Regions from separate parts of the Sphingomonas sp. Leaf357 genome, predicted to be linked through region 2. Evidence: predicted binding sites of a transcription regulator. Region 2 holds the regulator's gene; each other region holds the start of a gene.
What was found. The regulator LexA, encoded in region 2, represses DNA repair genes until DNA is damaged. The targets are predictions, from matches to a motif close to GTTCCNCNCTTGTTCT.

Region 1 (7,368 bases), 250 kb from region 2:
GCCAGGTGCGCTTCGAGCGCGAGGGGCTGAGCGGCGTGCCGCTGCGCGTACTGCAGATCCCGTTCCTCGAGGGCGACGACGCGCCCTTGCTCGTCGCGTTGCTCGACGAGGAAACGAACATCGCCACCCCGGCGATCGGCGGGAACGCCACCGCGCATGTCCGCAGCCTCGTCAGCCTGATGCCGTTCGGCATGGCGTTGGTCGATCGCGACGGGCGCTTCATCCAGATGAACGACGCCTTCGCACGCGCCGCGCAGGTCGATTCGCACAGTCCGCCGCTCTATCCCGGCGATCTGCTGGTGCGCGAGGACAAGGGCGTGGTCGCCGACGCGATCCGCCGCTTCGCCAATGGCGCGACGCATTCGACCGACCTGGCCGTGCGGCTGAAGGATCATCCCGACGAGCCGGTCGCCTTGTCGATCGCCGGCGCGCGCGGGCTGGGCGAGGCGGCGGTTCTTCTCAGCCTCAAGGATAATGGCGAGGAAACCCGCCTCAAGCGCGAGGTGGCGCAGGCGACCAAGATGCAGGCGGTGGGGCAGCTCGCCGGCGGCGTCGCGCACGATTTCAACAACATCCTCACCGCGATCATCGGGCATTGCGACCTGATGCTGATGCGCCATACGCCGGGCGACAGCGATTATGACGACATCCAGCAGATCCGCGCCAATTCGAACCGCGCGGCCAGCCTGACGCGGCAATTGCTCGCCTTCTCGCGCCAGCAGACGCTGCGCCCGCAGGTGCTGCAGCTGCCGGACGTGATTTCCGAGGTGTCGAACCTGCTCAAGCGGCTGCTCGGCGAGACCGTCACGCTGACGGTCAAGCATGGTCGCAGCCTCGGTGCGGTACGGGCCGATCCGGGGCAGCTCGAACAGGTCGTCGTCAACCTCGCGGTCAATGCGCGCGACGCGATGATGTCGAAAGGCGGCGGCGGCGTCCTGTCGATCCAGACCCGGCAGATCTCCTCGGCGCAGGTCCGCCACATGGGCAACGACATCCTGCCGATCGCCGATTACGTCGCGCTGGAGATCGCCGATACCGGCACCGGCATTCCGGCCGAGATCCTGCCCAAGATCTTCGAACCGTTCTTCACCACCAAGGAAGTGGGCAAGGGCACCGGCCTCGGCCTCTCGACCGTCTACGGCATCGTCAAGCAATCCGGCGGCTATATCTTCGCCGACAACAACAAGAGCGGACCAGGCACCACCTTCACCATCTATCTGCCGGTCCATACCGCGACCGCCGCGCCCGAACCGGCGCGCGCGCCCGTTGTGGCGAAGGAAAGGCCGACCGATCTTTGGGGCACCGGCACGATCCTGCTGGTCGAGGACGAGGACATGGTCCGCGCGATCGCCGAGCGCGCGCTCAGTCGTCAGGGCTATACCGTGCTGACCGCGGAACATGGCGAGGCCGCGCTGGAAGTATTGGCCAAGAACGACCGGCCGGATTTGCTGATCTCCGACGTGATGATGCCGATCATGGACGGTCCGACGATGGTGCGACAGGCCCGCGAGCGCTATCCCGACCTTCCGATCCTCTTCATGTCGGGCTATGCCGAAGAGACGTTGCGCAAGTCGATCGATCTCGACAACGTTCAGTTCCTGGCAAAACCCTTTTCGGTGCAGCAACTTGCCGAGGCCGCCCGCGCCGTTCTGGTTGCGAAATAAGGTGGCGATAAAGGGGCGCATTGGCTAAGGCCGTGATATGACGGCTCCGCAACGCATCCTCATCGTCGAGGACGAACCCCTGATCGCGATGATGCTCGAGGATTTCCTCGAAGTCCTGGGCAAGGAGCTGGCGGGCCAGGCGGATAATGTCGGCGATGCGCTCGCTCTCGTCGCGGGCGGCGGGATCGACGCGGCGATTCTGGACGTCAACCTGCGCGGCGGCGAGAAGAGCTTCGCGATCGCCGATGCGCTGGCGGCGCAGGGCGTGCCGTTCGTCTTCGCCACCGGCGGATCGCAGGACGGCCTAGGCGACGATCACCGCGACCGCCCGACCCTGGCCAAGCCGTTCACGATGGACGGCGTGGCTAAGGCCCTGGAAGGCCTGGCCTGACCGGCTGCGGCGCGCCGGTCCGGCGTGTTGGAAATAAATTTCGTTCCACTCTTGTTCCATGAGAACAAAGGCGATACATGCTGCTTCGACGATTGAACGCAACGGGCGTTCGGTCTAGCGGTGGAGCTTCGCACATGGCGGCATCTTTGAAGGTCATCGACAGCAAAATGGCAGCATCCAACGACAAGGCCGCAGAAAAGGCCTCCGGCGAACGCGCCAAGGCGCTCGAGGCGGCGCTCGCGCAGATCGATCGCGCCTTCGGCAAGGGTTCGGCGATGAAGCTGGGGTCGAAGCAGACGATGCAGGTCGAGACGATCTCGACCGGGTCGCTCGGGCTGGACATCGCGCTCGGCGTCGGTGGCCTGCCACGCGGCCGCGTGATCGAGATCTACGGCCCGGAAAGCTCGGGCAAGACGACGCTTGCGCTTCACGTCATCGCCGAGGCGCAGAAGACGGGCGGCACGGCCGCGTTCGTCGATGCCGAACATGCGCTCGACCCGGTCTATGCCAAGAAGCTGGGCGTCAATATCGACGAGCTGATCGTCTCGCAGCCGGATACCGGCGAGCAGGCGCTGGAGATCGTCGATACGCTGGTGCGGTCGAACGCGATCGACGTGCTGGTGGTGGATTCGGTCGCGGCGCTCGTGCCGCGCGCGGAAATCGAGGGCGAGATGGGCGACAGCCATGTCGGGCTTCAGGCCCGCCTCATGTCGCAGTCGCTGCGCAAACTGACCGGATCGATCAGCCGCTCGCGCTGCATGGTGATCTTCATCAACCAGCTGCGCATGAAGATCGGCGTGATGTACGGCAATCCGGAAACGACGACCGGCGGCAACGCACTGAAATTCTACGCGTCGGTCCGTCTCGATATCCGTCGCACCGGTCAGATCAAGGATCGCGACGATATCATCGGCAACACCACCCGGGTGAAGGTGGTCAAGAACAAGGTGGCGCCGCCGTTCAAGCAGGTCGAGTTCGACATCATGTACGGTCAGGGCGTGTCGAAGATCGGCGAGATCCTCGATCTTGGCGTCAAGGCCGGGCTGGTCGAGAAATCGGGCGCGTGGTTCTCGTACGACAGCGTGCGCATCGGACAGGGTCGCGAGAATTCGAAGACCTATCTCAAGGAGCATCCGGAAATGTGCGACCGCCTGGAACTGGCGATCCGTACCCGCACCGACAAGGTGGCCGAGGAAATGATGGCCGGGCCGGAGCCCGAGGACGATACCGACGACGAGATGTGATCGCCTGCGCCCCTCTCAGGTGAGAGGGGCGGGGTTCTGGACATAGAGCTGCCCACTACCGGTTGGCCGGAAAACTCCACTCAGCGTCCAGCACAAAGAATTTCAAGGCGGCGTTCGACTGCGCGTCGCACACACATGGAAAGGCTCGCCCGCGTCGGCGAGCCTTTCGCGTTGGTTTTCGCGGACGTCCCCGGCGAGACTGTCACGGTATCTCGGCGGCAATTTCGCTCCAGCATATCAGTGTCGTCATTTCCGAGCAGGCGGGAATCCATGCTGGCCACCGCTGCGAGAATACCAGACGTCGAGACTATGGACTTTCGCCTGCGCGGAAATGACGGATTGGCGCACCTCGGATATCGGCCTCGACACCGCCTCATTCGGATCGACCACATCATTCCCGTTCGTCCTGAACTTGCCGAAGGGCCGTCCTTTCTTTTCGGCGGTAAAGAAAAAAGAACAGTGCTTCGACAGGCTCAGCACGAACGGCGGTGAGGTGAATTCGCCGGCCTGACTTTACCCGCAAACACTTGCGCCCGTTCCAACGCAGGTAGAGACTCGCGCCAAAGGAGCACGATCATCGACGCGAGCGAATGGACCGGGCCGGTCGGGGATGTCTGGGCGGCGGAATGGCGGCGGACCGATCGGACGTTCGCGGATCTGTCGCGCCACCTCGATGCCGCGATCCGGGACCGGATGGACGGTGCCGCAATGCTCGTCGGCGATGTCGGTTGCGGGGCGGGTGCCACATCGATCGCTGCGGCGCGGGCCAATTCCAAGGCGCGGATCATCGGCATGGACCTGTCCGAAGCGTTGCTCGCCGTCGCGGCGGAGCGTGCCGCCGGGCTCGACAATCTCGGCTTCGTCGCCGGGCCGGTCGAGGACATCCTCCCGCCGCTCGGCCCGTTCGACCTGATCGTATCGCGGCATGGCGTGATGTTCTTTCCCGATCCCGTGGACGGGCTCGCCGCGATGCGGGCTGGGGCGGCACCGGGCGCCGGGCTGATCTTCTCCTGTTTCCGGGCGCCGTCGCACAATCTCTGGTCGTCGGAGATCGTCGCCGCCATGCTCGACGCGCCGCCACCGCCGCCCGAAGCCTATGCCCCCGGGCCGTTCGCCTTTGCCGACGAGAAGTTCGTGCGGTCGGTACTGGCGGCGGCGGGCTGGTCGAACGCGGAGCCGCGCGCGGTGGATTTCACCTATCGTGCCGGCGAGGGCGAAGACCCGGTCGCCGATGCGGTCGCCTTCTTCACGCGCATCGGTCCCGCCGCGCGCGTGCTGCGCGATGCGCCCGCCGGACGCCGACGGGACATGCTCGACCGCGTGGCGGAGGTCTGCGCACGCTACCGCCATGGCAATGCTGTGGATTTCCCTGCCGCGGCATGGCTATGGTCGGCCGAGAACCGATAGGAGAGCGCCAGTGACCATCCCCGGGACGATCATCGTCCATCATCTCGAAAATTCGCGCTCGCAACGCATTCTTTGGATGCTCGAGGAACTCGGCCTGCCGTATGAGATCAAGCGCTACGAGCGCAACAAGCAGACCATGCTCGCACCGCCGGAACTCAAGAAGGTCCATCCGCTCGGCAAGTCGCCGGTGATCGAGGATGACGGTCGGGTCATCGTCGAAACCGGCGCGATCTGCGAGTATCTGGTCGAGAAGGCGGATGGCAGATTGGGGCCAAGCGGGCATCGCGAATCGGTGCTGCGCTACCGCCAGTTCCTGCATTATGCGGAAGGCTCGATGATGCCGCCCTTGTTGCTGTTGCTGATCCTCGGGCGGATCCCGTTCTTCGGCAAGAAGGCGATCAAGCGCGTGCAACCGATGGCGGACGCTCATCTCGATTATGTCGAAAGCGAACTCGCCTCCCGCCCCTGGTTCGCCGGCGACGAGATGACCGCCGCCGACATCATGATGAGCTTCCCGCTGGAAGCCGCGCGCGGCCGCGCCGGCCTGAACGAATCGCGTCCGGCGACGATCGCCTGGCTGAACAAGATCCACGCCCGGCCGGCGTATCAGACGGCGCTCGAGAAGGGCGGGCCTTACGCCTACGCCTGATCCCTCCCGTCCTCGCCGCCCGTGCGGCGATGGCGGGTCGGGCATCGGCGCGAAGCCCTCACCCCTGAAAACTGTCCCGATCGACCCTCGGGCCGTGTCCGGACGGCGCGGGCAGGGGATCGATCACCGGTGATTCCAGCGGATCGAGATTGCCCTCCCACTTCGCGATCACCGCGCTCGCCACCGCATTGCCCACCACGTTGGTGGCGGAGCGGCCCATGTCGAGGAAGTGATCGACCGCGAGGATCAGCAGCAGGCCGGCCTCCGGGATGTCGAAGAACGCCAGGGTCGCGGCGATCACGACCAGGCTGGCGCGCGGCACGCCGGCGACGCCCTTGGACGTGACCATCAGCACCAGCAGCATCGTGATCTGGTGCCCGATCGTCAGCGGGATGCCGTACGCCTGGGCGATGAACATCGTCGCGAAGGTCATGTAGATCATCGATCCGTCGAGGTTGAACGAATAGCCCAGCGGCAGCACGAAGCTGGCGATGCGCGGCGGCACGCCGAATTTGTCGAGCGCCTCCAGCGTGCGCGGATAGGCGGCCTCGGACGAAGCGGTGGAGAAAGCGAGCAGCAACGGCTCGCGGATATATTTCACCAGCAACGCCGTGCGCCGCCCGACGATCAGGAAGCACACGCCGATCAGCAGGCACCACAGCAGCCCCATCGCGATGTAGAACGTGCCCATGAAATAGGCGAGCCGGCCGATGATCGACGGCCCCTGTTCGGCGAGCGTCGCGGTGACGGCGGCGAACACCGCGAGCGGGGCGAAGCGCATCACATAGTTCGTCACCTGCAGCATCACCTGCGCCAGCGCATCGACGCCGCGCACCAACGGCGCGGCCTTCTCGCCCACCGCGGTGATGCCGACGCCGACGAACAGCGAGAAGACGACGATCTGCAGGATCTCGTTCTTGGCCATCGCGTCGACCATCGACGACGGCACGATATGGGTGATGAAATCCTTGATGTTGAACGCGGCACGATCCACGCCGCTGGCCGCATCGACCGGCGGGACCGGAATGGCGAGGCCGACGCCCGGCTGGAACAGATTGACCAGGATCAGCCCCAGGGTCAGCGATACCAGGCTGCAGCAGATGAACCACGCGACGGCGCGGAACCCGACGCGGCCGAGCGCCTGCGTGTCGCCCATATGCGCGATGCCGACGACGAGCGTGGAGAAAACGAGAGGCGCGATGATCATCTTGATCAGGCGCAGGAACAGCGCCGTGACGATCGAGAAATACCCGGCGATCTCGGCGGCGAACTTCGTCCCCGGCCCGCCATCGTCGTCGTAATAGCCGTTGATGGCGAGGCCGAGCGCGAGGCCGGCGACCAGCCCGATCAGGATGTAATAGGTCAGGCGCTTGCCCATGAATGCTCCGGTGTTCGTTGTCGCGGGCAAGGAAGGGGATTGCGGCGGCGCGGTCAAGCGCCGTATCGCATGATGCATGAGGCAAGCCCCCTTCAACCGCCGCCAGCTGATCGGTGCCGCTGCAGCCATGCCGTTGCTGTCGATGCCCGCCGTGCTGCGCGCCGCCGAGCCGGACCTCTCAGGCCTGTCCGACATGACCAGGGGCGTCGTGCCGATCGGCGAGGCGGAGCGGCGTGCGCGGGTCGCGCGGGCGCAGGGCTTGATGCGCGCCAACGGCATCGGCTCCGTGCTGATCGAGGCGGGCTCGTCGCTGACCTATTTCACCGGCGTGCGCTGGGGCCGAAGCGAGCGGCTGACCTGTGTCGTCCTGCCGGTCGAGGGCATGCCGTGCATCGTCACGCCGTTCTTCGAGGCACCCTCGGTGCGCGAGACTCTGGGTATCGCGGCCGATGTGCGCGTGTGGCAGGAGGATCAGGATCCGCTGGCGGTGGTCGCCGGGTTCCTGAAGGAGCGCAAGCTGGCGGTGCGACCGATCGGGATCGAGGAGACGGTGCGCTATTTCGCGGTCGACGGTCTGGCGCGCGCGCTGCCCGGGGCGAAGATCGTCTCCGCCAACCCGGTCGTGCGCGGCTGTC
Region 2 (7,368 bases):
GTCCCATCGCCACCGCGACGACGCCGACAACCAGGACGAGGATGCGGGTGAAGGGCATGTCAGCGCTTGTCCACGGGGACGTAATCCCGCTGCGTCGGGCCGGTGTAGAGCTGGCGCGGACGACCGATCTTCTGCTCCGGATCGGCGATCATCTCGTTCCACTGAGCGACCCAGCCAACGGTGCGGGCGAGTGCGAACAGGGCCGTGAACATGGTGGTCGGGAATCCGATCGCCGAGAGGATTACGCCGGAGTAGAAATCGACGTTGGGAAACAGCTTCTTTTCAATGAAATAGGGATCGCTGAGCGCCATTTCCTCGAGCTTCAGCGCGACGTCGAACACGGGATCGGTGACACCGAGTTCGCCGAGCACCTCGCGCACGGTTTGCTGCATCACGGTCGCGCGGGGATCGTAATTCTTATAGACGCGGTGGCCGAAGCCCATCAGGCGGAACGGATCGTTCTTGTCCTTGGCGCGGGCGATGAATTCCGGAATCCGGTCGACCGTGCCGATCTCGCGCAGCATGTTGAGCGCGGCTTCGTTGGCGCCGCCATGCGCCGGACCCCACAGACAGGCGATACCCGCCGCGATGCAGGCGAACGGATTCGCGCCTGACGAACCGGCGAGACGCACGGTCGAGGTCGAGGCGTTCTGTTCGTGATCGGCGTGCAGGATGAAGATGCGGTCCATCGCCTTCTCGACGATCGGGTTCACCACATAGGGCTCGGCCGGGACGCCGAAGGTCATGCGCAGGAAGTTGCCGGTGTAGCTGAGCGAATTGTCCGGATAGAGGAACGGCTGACCGGTCGAATATTTATACGCCATCGCCGCGATCGTCGGCATCTTGGCGATCAGGCGGTGGCTGGCGATCATGCGCTGCTGCGGATCGGTGATGTCGGTCGAATCGTGGTAGAAGGCCGACAGCGCGCCGACGACGCCGCACATGATCGCCATCGGATGCGCATCGCGCCGGAAGCCGCGATAGAAGGTCGCGAGTTGTTCGTGCAGCATCGTGTGGCGGCTGATCGTGTGGCTGAACGTGTCCAGCTCGTCCTTCGACGGCAGTTCGCCGTTCAAAAGGAGGTAGCTGACCTCCATGAAGCTGGAATCCTCGGCGAGCTGGCCGATCGGATAGCCGCGATGCAGCAGCACGCCTTCGTCACCGTCGATATAGGTGATCGCCGAATCGCACGAAGCGGTGGACGTGAAGCCCGGATCGTAGGTGAACTTGCCGGTCTGGGCATAGAGTTTGCGGATGTCGATCACGTCCGGCCCGACGGTGCCCGACAGGACGGCGCTTTCGATTTCCTTGCCGCCGACGCTCAGCTTTGCGGTCTCGCTCATACTACGTCCTTTTCTCGTAGCCCGTTCAGGCGTTCATGTGATCGGCGATCCGGCCGAGGCTTTCCTCACGCCCGAGCAATACGAGCACGTCGAAAATCCCCGGCGAGGTCTTCTTGCCCGTCAGCGCAGCCCGGAGGGGCTGTGCGACCTGGCCGAGCTTGACCCCGGATTGCTCGGCGACCTGCCGAACCGCGTCTTCGAGTTTCTCCGTATCCCAGCCGTCCAGCGCGTCAAGCGCGCTGTGTGCGGTTGCGAGAATGACGGAAGCCTCACCCTTCAGCAGATCGGCGGCGGCGGGGTCGATTTCAAGCGGCCGTACCGCAAACAGGAAGGCGGTGGCGGCGGTCAGCTCGTTGAGATTGGCCGCGCGGGGTTTCAGCGACGGCATCGCACGGACGATCAGATCGTGCTGCGCCTGCGAAGGCACGAAGCCCAACTTGCCCGCGACGAGCGCCGCGAGACGGGCGTCATCCGACTCCCGCATGTAATGGCCGTTGAGGTTTTCGAGCTTCTTGAGATCGAAGCGCGACGGCGATTTGCCGACGCCGGAAAGGTCGAACCACGCAATCGCCTGTTCGCGGCTGATGACCTCGTCGTCGCCGTGCCCCCAACCGAGCCTGAGCAGGTAGTTGTCCAATGCCTCGGGCAGGATGCCGAGTCCGTCGCGATACGAATCGACCCCAACCGCGCCGTGGCGCTTGCTGAGCTTGGCGCCGTCGGTGCCGTGGATCAGCGGGATGTGGGCGTAGATCGGCTCGGGCCAGCCCATGCCGCGGATCACGGCCAGTTGGCGGAAGGCGTTGTTGAGGTGATCGTCGCCGCGGATGACGTGGGTAACGCCCATGTCGTGATCGTCGACGACGACCGCGAGCATATAGGTCGGCGTGCCATCCGACCGGAGCAAGACGAAATCGTCGAGCTCGGCATTCTGCACGGTGACCGCGCCCTGAACCTTGTCGTCGATCGTGGTCGCGCCGTTTTTCGGTGCCTTGATGCGGACGACGAACGGCGCGCCTTGCGGGGCGTCGCTATCCGGGCGGTCGCGCCAGCGACCGTCATAGCGCATCGGCTGTTTGGCGGCCTTCTGGGACTCGCGCAAAACGGTCAGTTCTTCGGGCGTGGCATAGCATTTGTACGCATTGCCGCTGGCGAGCAGCTGCTTGGCGACCTCGGCATGACGCGCCGCGCGGGCGAACTGATACACGGCGTCGCCGTCCCAATCGAGCCCGAGCCACATCATCGAATCGAGGATCGCGTCGATCGCCGGCTGGGTCGAGCGCGCGCGATCGGTATCCTCGATGCGCAGCAGGAAATCGCCGCCGTGATGGCGGGCGTAGAGCCAGTTGAACAGCGCGGTGCGCGCGCCGCCGATGTGCAGGAACCCGGTCGGCGATGGCGCGAACCGGGTGACGACCTTGGTGGCCGGGGGCGTCGCCTGATCGGCCGCCCCTGCTTCGTTAGTTGCGCCCAACCGCGCTTGCTCCCAAACTTGATGATGATGGCCAGTTCCGCCGCCGAGCCCCCTAGCACGCGTGCCGAGCCGCTTCAAATCGGCGGGCGCGGGGCGTTCGTGCGGGCGCGGGACGGGGTGGAACGGTGGCTGGAGGCGGAGCGCGACCAGATCGCGCTGTGGCTGCCGGTGATGCTGGGGGCGGGGATTGCCGCATGGTTCGTGCTGCCGAACGAGCGGAGCTGGGTGCTGGCCTTGCTGCTGTTCGGCGCGGCGGCGTTCGGGGCGGCGGGGATCGGGCGCGGCGGACGGGCGGCGCGGGCGATCTTGATTGCCGGCCTGGCGGCGGCTTTGGGGCTGGCGTCCGTGTGGTGGCGGGCCGAGCACGCTGGCGGGGTGGTGCTGACCCGGGCGACGATCGCGACGTTCGAGGCGCGGGTGGAGAGTATCCAGCCGCTGCCGGCGCGGGAGCTGGTGCGGTTGCGGTTGGCGCCGACGCGGGTTCTGGATGTCGGAACGGGGCGGAAGGCAACGGCACTCCCCGCCTTCGTTCGGGTCAATCTGGCCGAGGCGGATGTGCCGAAGGGGCTCACGCGCGGGGCGGTGATCGCGCTCAGGGCGAGGCTGATGCCGCCACCCCAGCCCGCGGTGCCGGGCGCGTACGATTATGCGCGGGTGGCGTGGTTCGACCGGATCGGCGGGACGGGACGCGGGTTCGCGCCGGTGAAGATCGTCGCGGCGGGTGAAGCCGAGGGGGCGGCGCTCAGGCAGCGATTGTCGACGCATATCGAGAATAGCCTGGGGGGCAGTGCGGGCGGCATCGCCAGCGCTCTGGCGACCGGCGACGAGGGCGCGATATCCGAAGAGGATGCGGATGCGATGCGGCGATCGGGGCTGGCGCATCTGCTGTCGGTCAGCGGTTTGCACATCACCGCCGTTGTCGCGGCGACGATGCTGGTGGTGGTGCGGCTGCTGGCACTGAGCCCGTGGCTGGCGCTGCGCTTCCGGTTGCCGTTGATCGCGGCGGGCGCGGGCGCGGCGGCGGCGATCGGCTACACGCTGCTGACCGGCAGCCAGGTACCGACGATCCGGTCCTGCGTTGCGGCGTTGCTCGTGCTGGTCGCGCTGGCGCTGGGGCGCGAGGCGATGACGCTCCGGCTGGTCGCGGCGGGGGCGGTGATCGTGTTGCTGCTATGGCCGGAGGCGCTGGCCGGGCCGAGCTTCCAGCTATCGTTCGCGGCGATCACCGCGATCGTGGCGTTGAACGAGCATCCCGGGATCAAGACGTTGGTGATGGCGCGCGACGAACCGCGGGTGAAACGCTTCGGGCGGGCGATCGGGGCACTGGTGCTGACCGGGCTGGCCGTGGAGATCGCGCTGCTGCCGATCGGGCTGTACCATTTCCACAAGGCCGGGCTTTACGGCGTGGCGGCGAACATCGTCGCGATCCCGCTGACGACGTTCGTCATCATGCCCTTGGAAGCGCTGGCGCTGGCACTCGATTTCTTCGGTCTGGGCGCGCCCTTCTGGTGGCTGACGGGCAAGGCGCTGACGATACTGCTGTGGATCGCACGGACGACGGCGCAGGCACCGGGATCGGTCGCCGCGCTGCCCGCGATGCCGGCGGGGGCGTTCGCGGCGATGGTGGTCGGCGGATTGTGGATCGCCCTGTGGCGGACGCGGTGGCGGCGGCTGGGCCTCGCGCCGCTGGGGTTCGGGATCGTCTGGGCCATGATGACGCCGGCACCGGACCTGCTGGTGACGGGCGACGGGCGGCATTTGGCGGTACGGACGGCGGATGGTGGCGTGGCGATGCTGCGCGATCGGGCGGGCGATTACATTTCCGATACGCTCGCCGAGAATGGCGGCGTGGACGGCGTGCCGATGTTGCTGTCCGAACGACCGGAGGCGCGGTGCAGTCGTGATCTGTGCCTGATCGAGCGTCAGGCGGGCGGGCGGACGTGGCGGATTCTGGCGACGCGCAGCCTGTATCTGGTGCCGATACAGGAATTGATCGCGGCGTGCGGGGCGGCGGACATCGTCGTGAGCGAGCGGCGGCTGCCCAGAGCGTGCCGGCCGCGCTGGTTGCGGCTCGACAGGAATATGCTCGCGCGAACCGGTGGCGTGGCGATCACCTTGTCGCGGCAGGATGTCGACAGCGTCGTGCGGCCCGGGGATCGGCATCCGTGGCGGGTGGCGGTTGCGGATGGCAGGCCGTCCGGTTCGTTCGGGAAGGTGCGCTTTTCGGGCGGGCGCTGGCATCGACGTACGGTTCGCAGGGATGCGGAATGAAACGGTGCTCAGGCCGTTGCTATATGTATGCCCGTCATCCTGAACTTGTTTCAGGATCCAGGCGCGGTCATCTGTCAAAAAGACGGTGTCTGTGGACCGGCTGACCGCGCATGGATGCTGAAACAAGTTCAGCATGACGATGTATGTTTGGCGGAGGCGTTGTCGCCCAATGCCATATGCCGCCGCCCGGAATAACGGACCTGTCGAGAACCGCGCGATGGATTCCAGATAACCCTAAGACGACGGTTTGGTTAGAACGGCATCCTACAACGATGAGCGGACCTGCCAGCCTTCGTTGGAGGGCGATGCAAGACGGCTTTCAGTCCGAAGGACCGGACGTCAATCGTAGCGGCGGAGCAGGCCGGCAAGTTTGCCCTGCACGCGAACCTGCTGAGGGGCATAACGCTGTGGATCGTAGGCGCGGTTGGCGGGATCGAGCCGGACCATGGCACCTTCGCGGCGGAAGTATTTGAGCGTCGCTTCGCTATCCTCGATCAGTGCCACCACGATCTCGCCGTCGCGGGCGGTATCGGCACGGCGGATGAGGGCGTAGTCGCCGTCGAGAATACCGGCCTCGACCATCGAATCGCCCGACACTTCCAGCGCATAATGTTCGCCGCTACCGAGCAAGGCGGCCGGGACGGCGAGCATCGCGCTACCCTCGAACGCCTCGATCGGCACACCGGCGGCGATCCGGCCGTGCAGCGGAATCTCGATCACGTCGTTGGCCGGTTCCGGCAGAGTGCGGATATTGCTGGGGGGTGCCTTGACGATCGGCTTCGTTTCGCCGCGTTCCGGCATCTTCAAAACTTCGAGCGCGCGGGCGCGGTTGGGCAGGCGGCGGATGAACTTGCGTTCCTCCAGCGCGCTGATCAGACGGTGGACACCCGACTTCGACTTGAGGTCGAGCGCCTCCTTCATCTCCTCGAACGAGGGGGATACGCCCGATTCCTCCAGGCGATCGTTGATGAAGCAGATAAGCTCGTGCTGCTTGCGCGTAAGCATAGCGTTCCTCCGTCAGAACAGACGAGGAACCTTTACGGAACGCTTCGGGGGGTGTCAAGCGAGAGGGAGGATGTCCACCAACTCGCCGATTTCCGCTGCCGGCGCGTGCGCCGGACGCAGCACGAGGCAGTCGGCGCGGGCGAGCGTTCGGAGCATCGAGCTGTCCTGGATGGTCGAGGCATGGACGCGCCCGTCACGCAATTCGGCGCGCAGGTAATCGGTGCGGTGATCGTTGGCGCGCAGCGGTTCGCCGAGCGGGGCGGCAAACGTGCGGGGCAGGGGATCGGCCGCGCCGGACATGGCGGCGACTAGCGGCCGAAGAAAGATCGTCGCGGTGACGAACGCGGATACCGGATTGCCAGGCAGGCCGAGCACGACGGCGTCGCCCAGTCGCCCGGCCATCATCGGCTTGCCGGGGCGGAGCGCGATCTTCCAGAAATCGATCGTGCCGCCGGCGGCCTCGAGCGCGGGCCGGACGAGATCGTGATCGCCGACCGACGCTCCGCCGGTGGTGACGAGGATGTCGGCGCGGACAGCCGCGAAGGCGGCGGTCATGACGGCGAGATCGTCGGGGATGATGCCGAGATCGATGATGTCGACCGGCAGATCGCGCAGCAGCGCGGCGAGCATCAGGCCGTTGGTTTCGGGAAGCTTGGCCGGATCGCCGCTGCCGGGGCGGGCGAGTTCGTCGCCGGTGGCGGCGATCGCGACGGTTAGGCGGCGCGCGACCGGGAGCGTGGCGTGGCCACCGAGCGCGCCAAGCGCGAGCGCCGCCGGGGTCAGGCGCTCGCCTTTCGCGATCAGTATGTCGCCGGTGGAGAAGTCCAGTCCGCGCGGGCGGACGCTGCTCGCGTGGCGGGCGGGGCCTTCGCCGGTGAGGTGGATCGTGTCGCCGTCGCGCGTAGCCTCTTCCTGGACGAGGATCGTGTCGGTGCCTGGCGGCAGGGCTGCGCCGGTAAAGATGCGCACCGTTTCGCCCGCGCCGACCGCGCCGGAAAAGGCGTGGCCGGCAGCGCTTTCGCCGACCAGCGCGAACGGGCCGGGGAGGTCTTCGTACCGGATCGCATAGCCGTCCATCGCCGATAGATCGGCTTCGGGCTGGGTGCGGCGGGCCGGGATGGCATCGGTCGTCCAGCGGCCGATGGCGTGCGCGAGCGGGACGGTCTCCGACGGGATGGCGGGAGCGAGCGCGAAGAGTCGGGTCTGGGCGTCCACGACGGCGAGGAGAGCGGGGGGCATGGCGGCTCAGTGTCACGATCGCGCGCCGGAAGACAGCGG
Region 3 (7,368 bases), 1.3 Mb from region 2:
CTCGCGGCGTGCCTGCGGGTTACGCCAGAGCTTGCACTCGACCACCACCAGGCGGCCGTGTTCGTCCATCAACAGGATGTCGACAAACCCGACCCCCGGGATCGACAGCTCCTTCGTCACGGTGATGAGCCTGCCATAGCTCGGGTCGAGGTCGTGCACCGGCAGCATCGATGGATGATCCGCGATCATGTCGCGCAGCGTGGCCTCCCTCCGCGCTTCGCCTTGCGGCACGCGGCGCACCACCTGTGTATTGTCGTTATCGAGCAGAACCAGCGTCATGGTCGCACCTCCTGTTCAGGTGCGCCTAGGATCTGCCGCTTGGCCTCTTCGTCGCACCTATGTCCTCTCGGGGCGACGGCCGAAGCCGGATGTTCGAAACCTGGTCAGTGATCAGGCGCATGCGCCTTTACCGTTGCCGGCTGGACATACGCGCATGCCACCCGGCCTTCGCTTTCGCGGTGACCGAGTTCACTGTCTGAGGTTTCGAAGCCCCGCTTCCCGGCTTTCACGGGAAGCGGGTTCAGATTGCTCGCTTCGCGCGCGCAGGCAAGTCGAATGTCGCGGCCCCCGCAATATTTGTGCGCGGCGTGCCGTTGGGCTCGCCAACCGTTGGGTGGGGGCGCGTCTGTTGGGCAAGCGTTCGCATCGAGGTTCAACGACCGTCTCGCAGCGACGAAACCGGACCAAGGGTGTCGGCGCAGCGCTGCCAGCAAAACAAAGAAAAGCCGGCCTTTCGGCCGACTGTTGAGTGTTAAACGAGTGAGTTTATTTAGGCGTACGCGACCTTCACGTTTCGCCGCCGGTAGCGCGTCAAGCCTCCGATCAGTCCAAAGCCGGTGATCATCATGCTCCACGTCGCGGGTTCGGGGACGGCGTCCGAAAGAACGAGATTGCTCAGGCGAGAGCCGTTGCCGAAGAAGGGTGGATAGACGCGCCCATCGTTCGCCGTGCTCCGGTCCAAACGACGCGGCCGATGCCAAGTTCGGACGCGAACCGGATGCTCGTGAATGTATCGGTCGTCGTATAACTGCCCAGCAGATTGCCCAGGGCGTCATAGGCCGTAGCCGAGATCTTGTTCGCGTCGATGCAGGTTTGCGGCACGAAGATGTTGCAGAACGTGCTCGTGTGGATGCGGGTCAGATCGAACGTGACCGACTTGGCGGCGAACGGCAGGTCCTCCAGCGTAAACGTGCCGGTGCCTTCATCGTAAATCGCGCTGTCGTAGACGAACACGCTTCCGCCGCCGATCGAGACTGGCCCCGCGCCGCTGAAAGTGATGCCCTGCGTCTTCAAAAACCATTCATTACCTGATTTGTACGTGGTCTCCGTGGGGTTGGTGAGATTAACGACCAATGTCGTCGCTTCACTATCGGTTGCCACGAATGTAATCGCGATCGCGGCGAGACATGCGAACTTTTGCATCATGAGTGTTTTTCCCCTGGTTGTCGTCCAAGCGTGAAAACTCTTTCCGGACATTATATCAAGACAATCTTGCGTCCGGTTTTTACAAATCTCGACTTCAGTGAAGTTAGATGCGCTAATCGCTGATCGGCGGCCACATGACGTCCCGGATCGATCGCAGCAGCGGGTGTCTCGAGCGTTGGACTATATCACCGGGGCGGACGTCCACTGTCGAAGGGGCCATGGACCGAGCTAAGCATGGCGTATCGCAAGACCGGGCCAACGGCTGATCGTCGGACGGTCGGTCAGGCCCCAGGTCGCAGAACAGTGATTCTACGGGACGAGACCAACCCCGCTTGACCAATACCGGAGATTGGCGGAACATAAAGGGAACGATCCGAGTCTCACCGTCATGCCCGCCGTTACCGATTCTCTGCCGAGCCTAGCCCACTTACGAGCTGTCGCGACACCGAATGTCGACCACCGGATCATGCCGTTTGGCGTTCAAGAGCTGGATTGCCGCCTGGCCGGCGGCCTGCGGGCCGGCGCTTTACATGAAGCGGCGGCCGCGTCGTCATCGTTGGTCGACGACGCGGCGGCGACCCTCTTTCTTGCCGGCATCGCCGCGCGAGAAGCGCACTCTACCGGTGGCCTCGTGCTCTGGGTGAGCTGCCGCTGCGACCTCTATGCGCCGGGACTCGAACAAGCCGGCCTGCGTTCCGCCGATCTGATCCATGCCCAGCCTCGTGACGACGACGCGCTGCTGGCGGTCGTTGAAGACGCCATCCGCGACGGCACGCCGTCCGCGATCGTGGCCGAGGCGAGCCGCGTATCGATGGTAGCCACCCGCCGTTTGCAACTCGTCGCCGCCGATGCGGAGATCCCGGTCCTGCTGCTGCGCAGACGGCGTGCTCGTGAGCAGGATCCGCTGGCCGAGCCGTCGGCGGCCTGCACCCGTTGGCGCATCGCCAGCGCGCCGTCGGCGCGTCTGGGCGTGGCGGGCGTCGGCCGGCCACGCTGGCTGGTCGAGCTCGCGCGTCAGCGCGGCGGGGAGGCGTTCTCGATACTGCTGGAGGGCTGCGATGAGACGGGTCGTCTCGCTGTTCCTGCCGCACTTGGCCATCGAACGGCTGAGACGGCTGGAACGGCGCGCCATGCCGCTGCCTGAGCGCGGCGCACTTCAGCTTGCCCACGACGATGATCCGGGTGCCTGCTCGGTCCCGCGTGGCGGAGGCTGGCGGCCCGGCGCGCGTTGGGCACGGGCACAGGCACCGTCCAAGGCAAGCGTCGACCAGCAGATCGCGACGCTGCCCCCGCATGCCCGGCCACCCATGCGCGAGCTTGGCCGGAGGTCCGAGGCGGCGAGCCATCCGTTCAGGACCGAGCTCGGGACGGCAGGCATAACCGGCGGGTTCAGCGCGTACGATTTCCACCGGGCGCCACTGGCACTGGTCGGCAAGGTCGGTCGCCGCGAGGAGATCGTATCGGCGTGTCCGTCGGCCGCCATGCTCGGCATCCAGGTCGGGATGGCGGCCACGCATGCGCGAGCGCTCGTCTCGGATCTCGACTTTCGTCCCGCCGACCCGGACGCGGACGCCGCGTTGCTCGACCGGCTCGCGTTGTTCGCGGTGCGGCGCTGGTCGCCGATCGCGGCCGCGACCCCGCCCGACGGCCTCTGGCTGGATCTGGCGGGCTGCGATCACCTTCATGGTGGTGAGACAAGATTTTGCCAGCGGCTGCTCGCCTTCTGCAAGCGCGCCGGGTTCACCGCGCGGGCGGCGGTGGCGGATACCGCCGGCGCGGCGCATGCACTGGCCCGGTTCGCGCCGAGCGACCTGACCATCGTGCCGGCGCGCGAGACGGTACGCGCGGTCTCCCCGCTACCGGTCGCGGCGTTGCGATTGAGCGGTACCGCTCTTGGGGCGGCACGACGCTTCGGGTTCGAGACCATCGGCGACCTGCTGCCCGTCGCGCGCGGACCGCTGGCGCGCCGGTTGGGGCTCGCCGCGATCACCCGGCTGGATCAGGCGATGGGCGGCGTCGCCGAGCCGATCACGCCGCGTATGGACGTTACCACCCCGGTCGTTGAACGACGGCTGATGGAGCCGATCGGCACCGCCGAAGCGATCGCGCGGGTGATGGAAGATCTGCTCGGCGATCTCGCAACCGTGCTGCAGGCGCGCGGACTGGGTGTCCGCTCGCTGCGCTTCGTCGGCTCACGGGTCGATGGGACCGAGCAGATCGTCGGCGTCGGTACATCGCGCCCGACCCGCGAGACCGCGCATCTGCTACGGCTGCTCAAGCTTAGGATCGAAAAGATCGATCCGGGCATGGGGATGGAACAGTTTTGGCTTGCCGCCCCGCATACCGAACCACTGGACGCCGTCGATCTCGGCGCCGTGCTCGCGGGCGACGTCGTGGTGCGGGATCCCGCGCGGCTCGTCGACGTCGTGGCTGGACGCATCGGACCTGCCGCGGTGTTCCGGGTGGCACCGATGCCCAGCCATGTGCCGGAACGCGCGGTCACGCGTGCGGACCCCATCGTGGCGCCGGGCACCTGGCCGAACTGGCAACGCCCGGTGCGGCTGTTCGCGCGACCAGAACCGCTCTGGGGCGTGATCGCGCTGCTGCCCGATCAGCCGCCTCGGCGGTTCGAGTGGCGCGGCACGCGTTACAAGGTTGTGGCCGGCGATGGCCCCGAGCGGATCCACGGCGAGTGGTGGCGCCGCGACGCCGAGGTCTGGGCAGTGCGCGACTATTACCGGGTCGAGGATGAGACCGGCGGGCGCTTCTGGGTGTTTCGGCGCGGCGACGGGATGATGGATGACACTGGCGATCTGAGCTGGTGGATCCACGGCGTTTTCGCATGACCGACTATGTCGAGCTGCAGGTGCTCACGCATTTCTCGTTGCTACGCGGTGCGTCCAGCCCAGAGGAGCTGTTCGCCGCCGCCGCTTTGCTCGGGTACCCGGCGCTTGCCGTTGGCGACATCGGCACCGTCGCCGGTGTCGTGCGTGCCTGGGAAGCGCAGAAGGCGACCGGCGTCCGCTCGATCGCCGGCACGCGCGTCGACCTGTCGTGCGGCCGCCGCCTGATCCTGTTCCCGACGGATCGCCCGGCCTGGTCGCGGATCACGCGGCTTCTGACCCTGGGCAAGAAGCGCGCCGGCAAAGGCGGCTGCCTGCTCCACTGGCACGATCTGCAACACTGGTCCGAAGGCATCATCGCCATCCTGTTGCCGCATGAGGCGGACGACGAGAACCTTGAGGCACTTGCTGATCTGAGGGCGGTATACGGCAAGCGCGGCTTTATGGCGCTGTTTCAGCGGCGCAGGCCGGGGGACGCGGTGCGGATCGATGCGCTAGCGCGTCAGGCCGAGGGTGCGGGCGTCCGAGCCGTCGTCACGGGGGACGTGCTTTACCATGCGCCTGAAGCCCGGCTGTTGCAGGACGTGGTGACCGCGGTGCGCGAGAAGTGCACCGTCGATGAGCTTGGCTACCGGCGCGAGGTCAATGCGGACCGAGCGCTCAAGTCTCCAACCGAGATGGTACGGCGCTTCGCCGCCTATCCCGATGCGCTGCGTGCCAGCGTCGATATCGCGCGTGCCTGCACGTTCGATCTGGGAGAGCTGGCCTATCAATATCCGCACGAACGGCTGATCGATGGATTGAGCGCGCAGGAAGCGCTGCAGCAATTGGCGGCCGATGCGGTCGACCGGATGTTCGATGGCAATGTACCGGCCGCATATACCGACCAGATCGCGCACGAGCTGCGGCTGATTGGCGAGCTTGGCTACGCGCCGTATTTCCTGACCGTCTACGCGATCGTGCGCGAAGCGCGCCGGCGCGGCATATTATGCCAGGGGCGGGGGTCCGCCGCCAACTCGTGCGTCTGCTTCGTGCTCGGCGTGACGTCGATCGATCCGATCAAGCACGAGCTGTTGTTCGAGCGGTTCGTGTCGGGTGAGCGCCGCGAACCACCCGATATCGATGTCGACTTCGAGCATGAGCGGCGCGAAGAGATCATTCAGTGGATCTATGAGACCTACGGCCGGGACCGCTCCGCTCTGACCGCCGTCGTGCAGCGCTACCGCGCGCGCGGCGCCGTGCGCGATGTCGGCAAGGCGATGGGGCTCCCTGAGGATCTGACATCCTCGCTCGCTGGGCTGATCTGGGGCTGGTCGGCCGAAGGCGTGGGGGAGAAGCAGGTAAATGAACTCAACCTCGACATTGCCGATCGCCGGCTGCGGCTGACGCTTGATCTGGCGCGCAAGCTTATCGGCGTGCCGCGCCATATGAGCCAGCATCCCGGCGGGTTCGTCCTCACCCATGACCGGCTCGACGATCTCGTGCCGATCGAACCGGCGGCGATGGACGATCGCCAGATCATCGAATGGGACAAGGACGATATCGATGCCCTGAGGTTCATGAAGGTCGACGTGCTGGGGCTGGGCATGCTCGGCTGCATGAACCGGGCGTTCAACATGCTCGAGGCCGACAAGGGATTGAAGGTCGAGCTTGCCGATCTGCAGGACGATGATCCGGACGTCTACGCGATGATCCAGAAAGCCGACACGCTCGGCACGTTCCAGATCGAAAGCCGCGCGCAGATGTCGATGCTGCCGCGCATGAAGCCCAGACGCTTCTATGATCTCGTCATCCAGGTCGCGATCGTGCGGCCCGGGCCCATCCAGGGCGACATGGTGCATCCCTATCTGCGCCGGCGCGAGGGATTGGAGAAGCCGGAATATCCCCGGCCGGAACTTCGCGCCGTGCTCGAGAAAACGCTGGGCGTCCCGCTGTTCCAGGAACAGGCGATGAAGGTGGCGATCGTTGGCGCGGGGTTCACGGCGGCAGAGGCGGACCAGCTCAGGCGCGCGATGGCGACGTTCAAGTTCACCGGCGGCGTGTCGCATTTCGCGGAGAAGCTTGTCGAGGGCATGGTATCGCGTGGGTATCCGCGCGAGTTCGCCGAACGCACGTTCCGTCAGCTTGAAGGTTTTGGTTCATACGGCTTTCCCGAAAGCCATGCGGCCAGCTTCGCCAAGATCTCCTACGCCTCGAGCTGGATGAAGCATCATCATCCCGATGCCTTCTGTGCGGCACTGATGAACGCGCAGCCGATGGGGTTTTACGCTCCGGCCCAGATCGTCCGCGACGCGCGCGATCACGGCGTCGAGGTCCGGCCGCCCTGTATCAACGCCAGTCGCTGGGACTGCACGCTTGAGCCAACGGGCGGCCGCTATCTCGCCGTGCGACTGGGTCTGCGCATCGTGCGGGGTCTGTCGAACGCGGATGGCGCCGCGATCGTTGGCGCGCGCGCCACGACAAGCTTCGAGTCCGTCGAGGACGTGTGGAAGCGCTCGGGCGTGCAGCGCGCCGCGATCGAGAAGCTCGCCGATGGTGACGTGTTTCATAGCTTCGGCGCGGATCGTCGTCAGGGGTTGTGGAAGGTGCGCGGTCTGGGCGAAGCGCCGTTGCCATTGTTCGCGGCCGCCGACCGCGCGGCGGAGGCGTTCAGCGCGGAAGGCGTGGAGCCCGATGTTACGCTCCGCCCGCTGACGGACGGACGTGAGGTGATCGAGGATTACCGCGCGCTGCAGCTCTCGCTTCGAGCTCACCCCCTGACCTTCGTGCGCGACGAGCTGGCCCGGCGCGGCGTCACGAGATGCGCTGACCTCGCGACCATTCGTGACGGCCGGTATGTCGAGGTCGCCGGGATCATCCTCGTCCGGCAGAAGCCCGGCTCCGCCAAGGGCGTGTTGTTTCTCACGATCGAAGACGAGACCGGCATCGCCAACGGCATCCTGTGGCCGGACCGGTTCGAGCGCCAGCGCCGCACCGTCATGTCGGCCTCGATGATCGGCATGAAGGGCCGCGTGCAGCGCGAGGGCGAGGTGATCCATATCATTTGCGACCGCATCATCGATCATGGCGATCTGCTTCACCGGGTCGGCGAGATGTCGTT

Region 1: recA (recombinase RecA) is a predicted target of LexA. The motif match lies at 2,098-2,113, and genes of this name have one in related genera.
Region 3: ASG11_RS04215 (ImuA family protein) is a predicted target of LexA. The motif match lies at 1,780-1,795, and genes of this name have one in related genera.

The regions. Positions count from the first base shown of each region.
Region 1 covers NZ_LMPM01000001.1:2,475,874-2,483,241, forward strand. Annotated here, with positions in the region: gene ASG11_RS11625 (hybrid sensor histidine kinase/response regulator) at 1-1,664, shown strand, start outside; gene ASG11_RS11630 (response regulator) at 1,702-2,055, shown strand; gene recA (recombinase RecA) at 2,190-3,299, shown strand; gene ASG11_RS11640 (hypothetical protein) at 3,631-3,810, shown strand; gene ASG11_RS11645 (class I SAM-dependent methyltransferase) at 3,993-4,706, shown strand; gene ASG11_RS11650 (glutathione S-transferase family protein) at 4,717-5,355, shown strand; gene ASG11_RS11655 (dicarboxylate/amino acid:cation symporter) at 5,414-6,733, opposite strand; gene ASG11_RS11660 (M24 family metallopeptidase) at 6,810-7,368, shown strand, end outside.
Region 2 covers NZ_LMPM01000001.1:2,225,258-2,232,625, forward strand. Annotated here, with positions in the region: gene ASG11_RS10470 (hypothetical protein) at 1-58, opposite strand, end outside; gene ASG11_RS10475 (citrate synthase) at 60-1,343, opposite strand; gene gltX (glutamate--tRNA ligase) at 1,369-2,814, opposite strand; gene ASG11_RS10485 (ComEC/Rec2 family competence protein) at 2,842-5,085, shown strand; gene lexA (transcriptional repressor LexA) at 5,425-6,090, opposite strand; gene ASG11_RS10495 (molybdopterin molybdotransferase MoeA) at 6,145-7,329, opposite strand.
Region 3 covers NZ_LMPM01000001.1:876,395-883,762, forward strand. Annotated here, with positions in the region: gene ASG11_RS04205 (hypothetical protein) at 1-279, opposite strand, end outside; gene ASG11_RS19355 (PEPxxWA-CTERM sorting domain-containing protein) at 770-961, opposite strand; gene ASG11_RS04210 (hypothetical protein) at 895-1,425, opposite strand; gene ASG11_RS04215 (ImuA family protein) at 1,892-2,569, shown strand; gene ASG11_RS04220 (Y-family DNA polymerase) at 2,733-4,271, shown strand; gene ASG11_RS04225 (error-prone DNA polymerase) at 4,268-7,368, shown strand, end outside.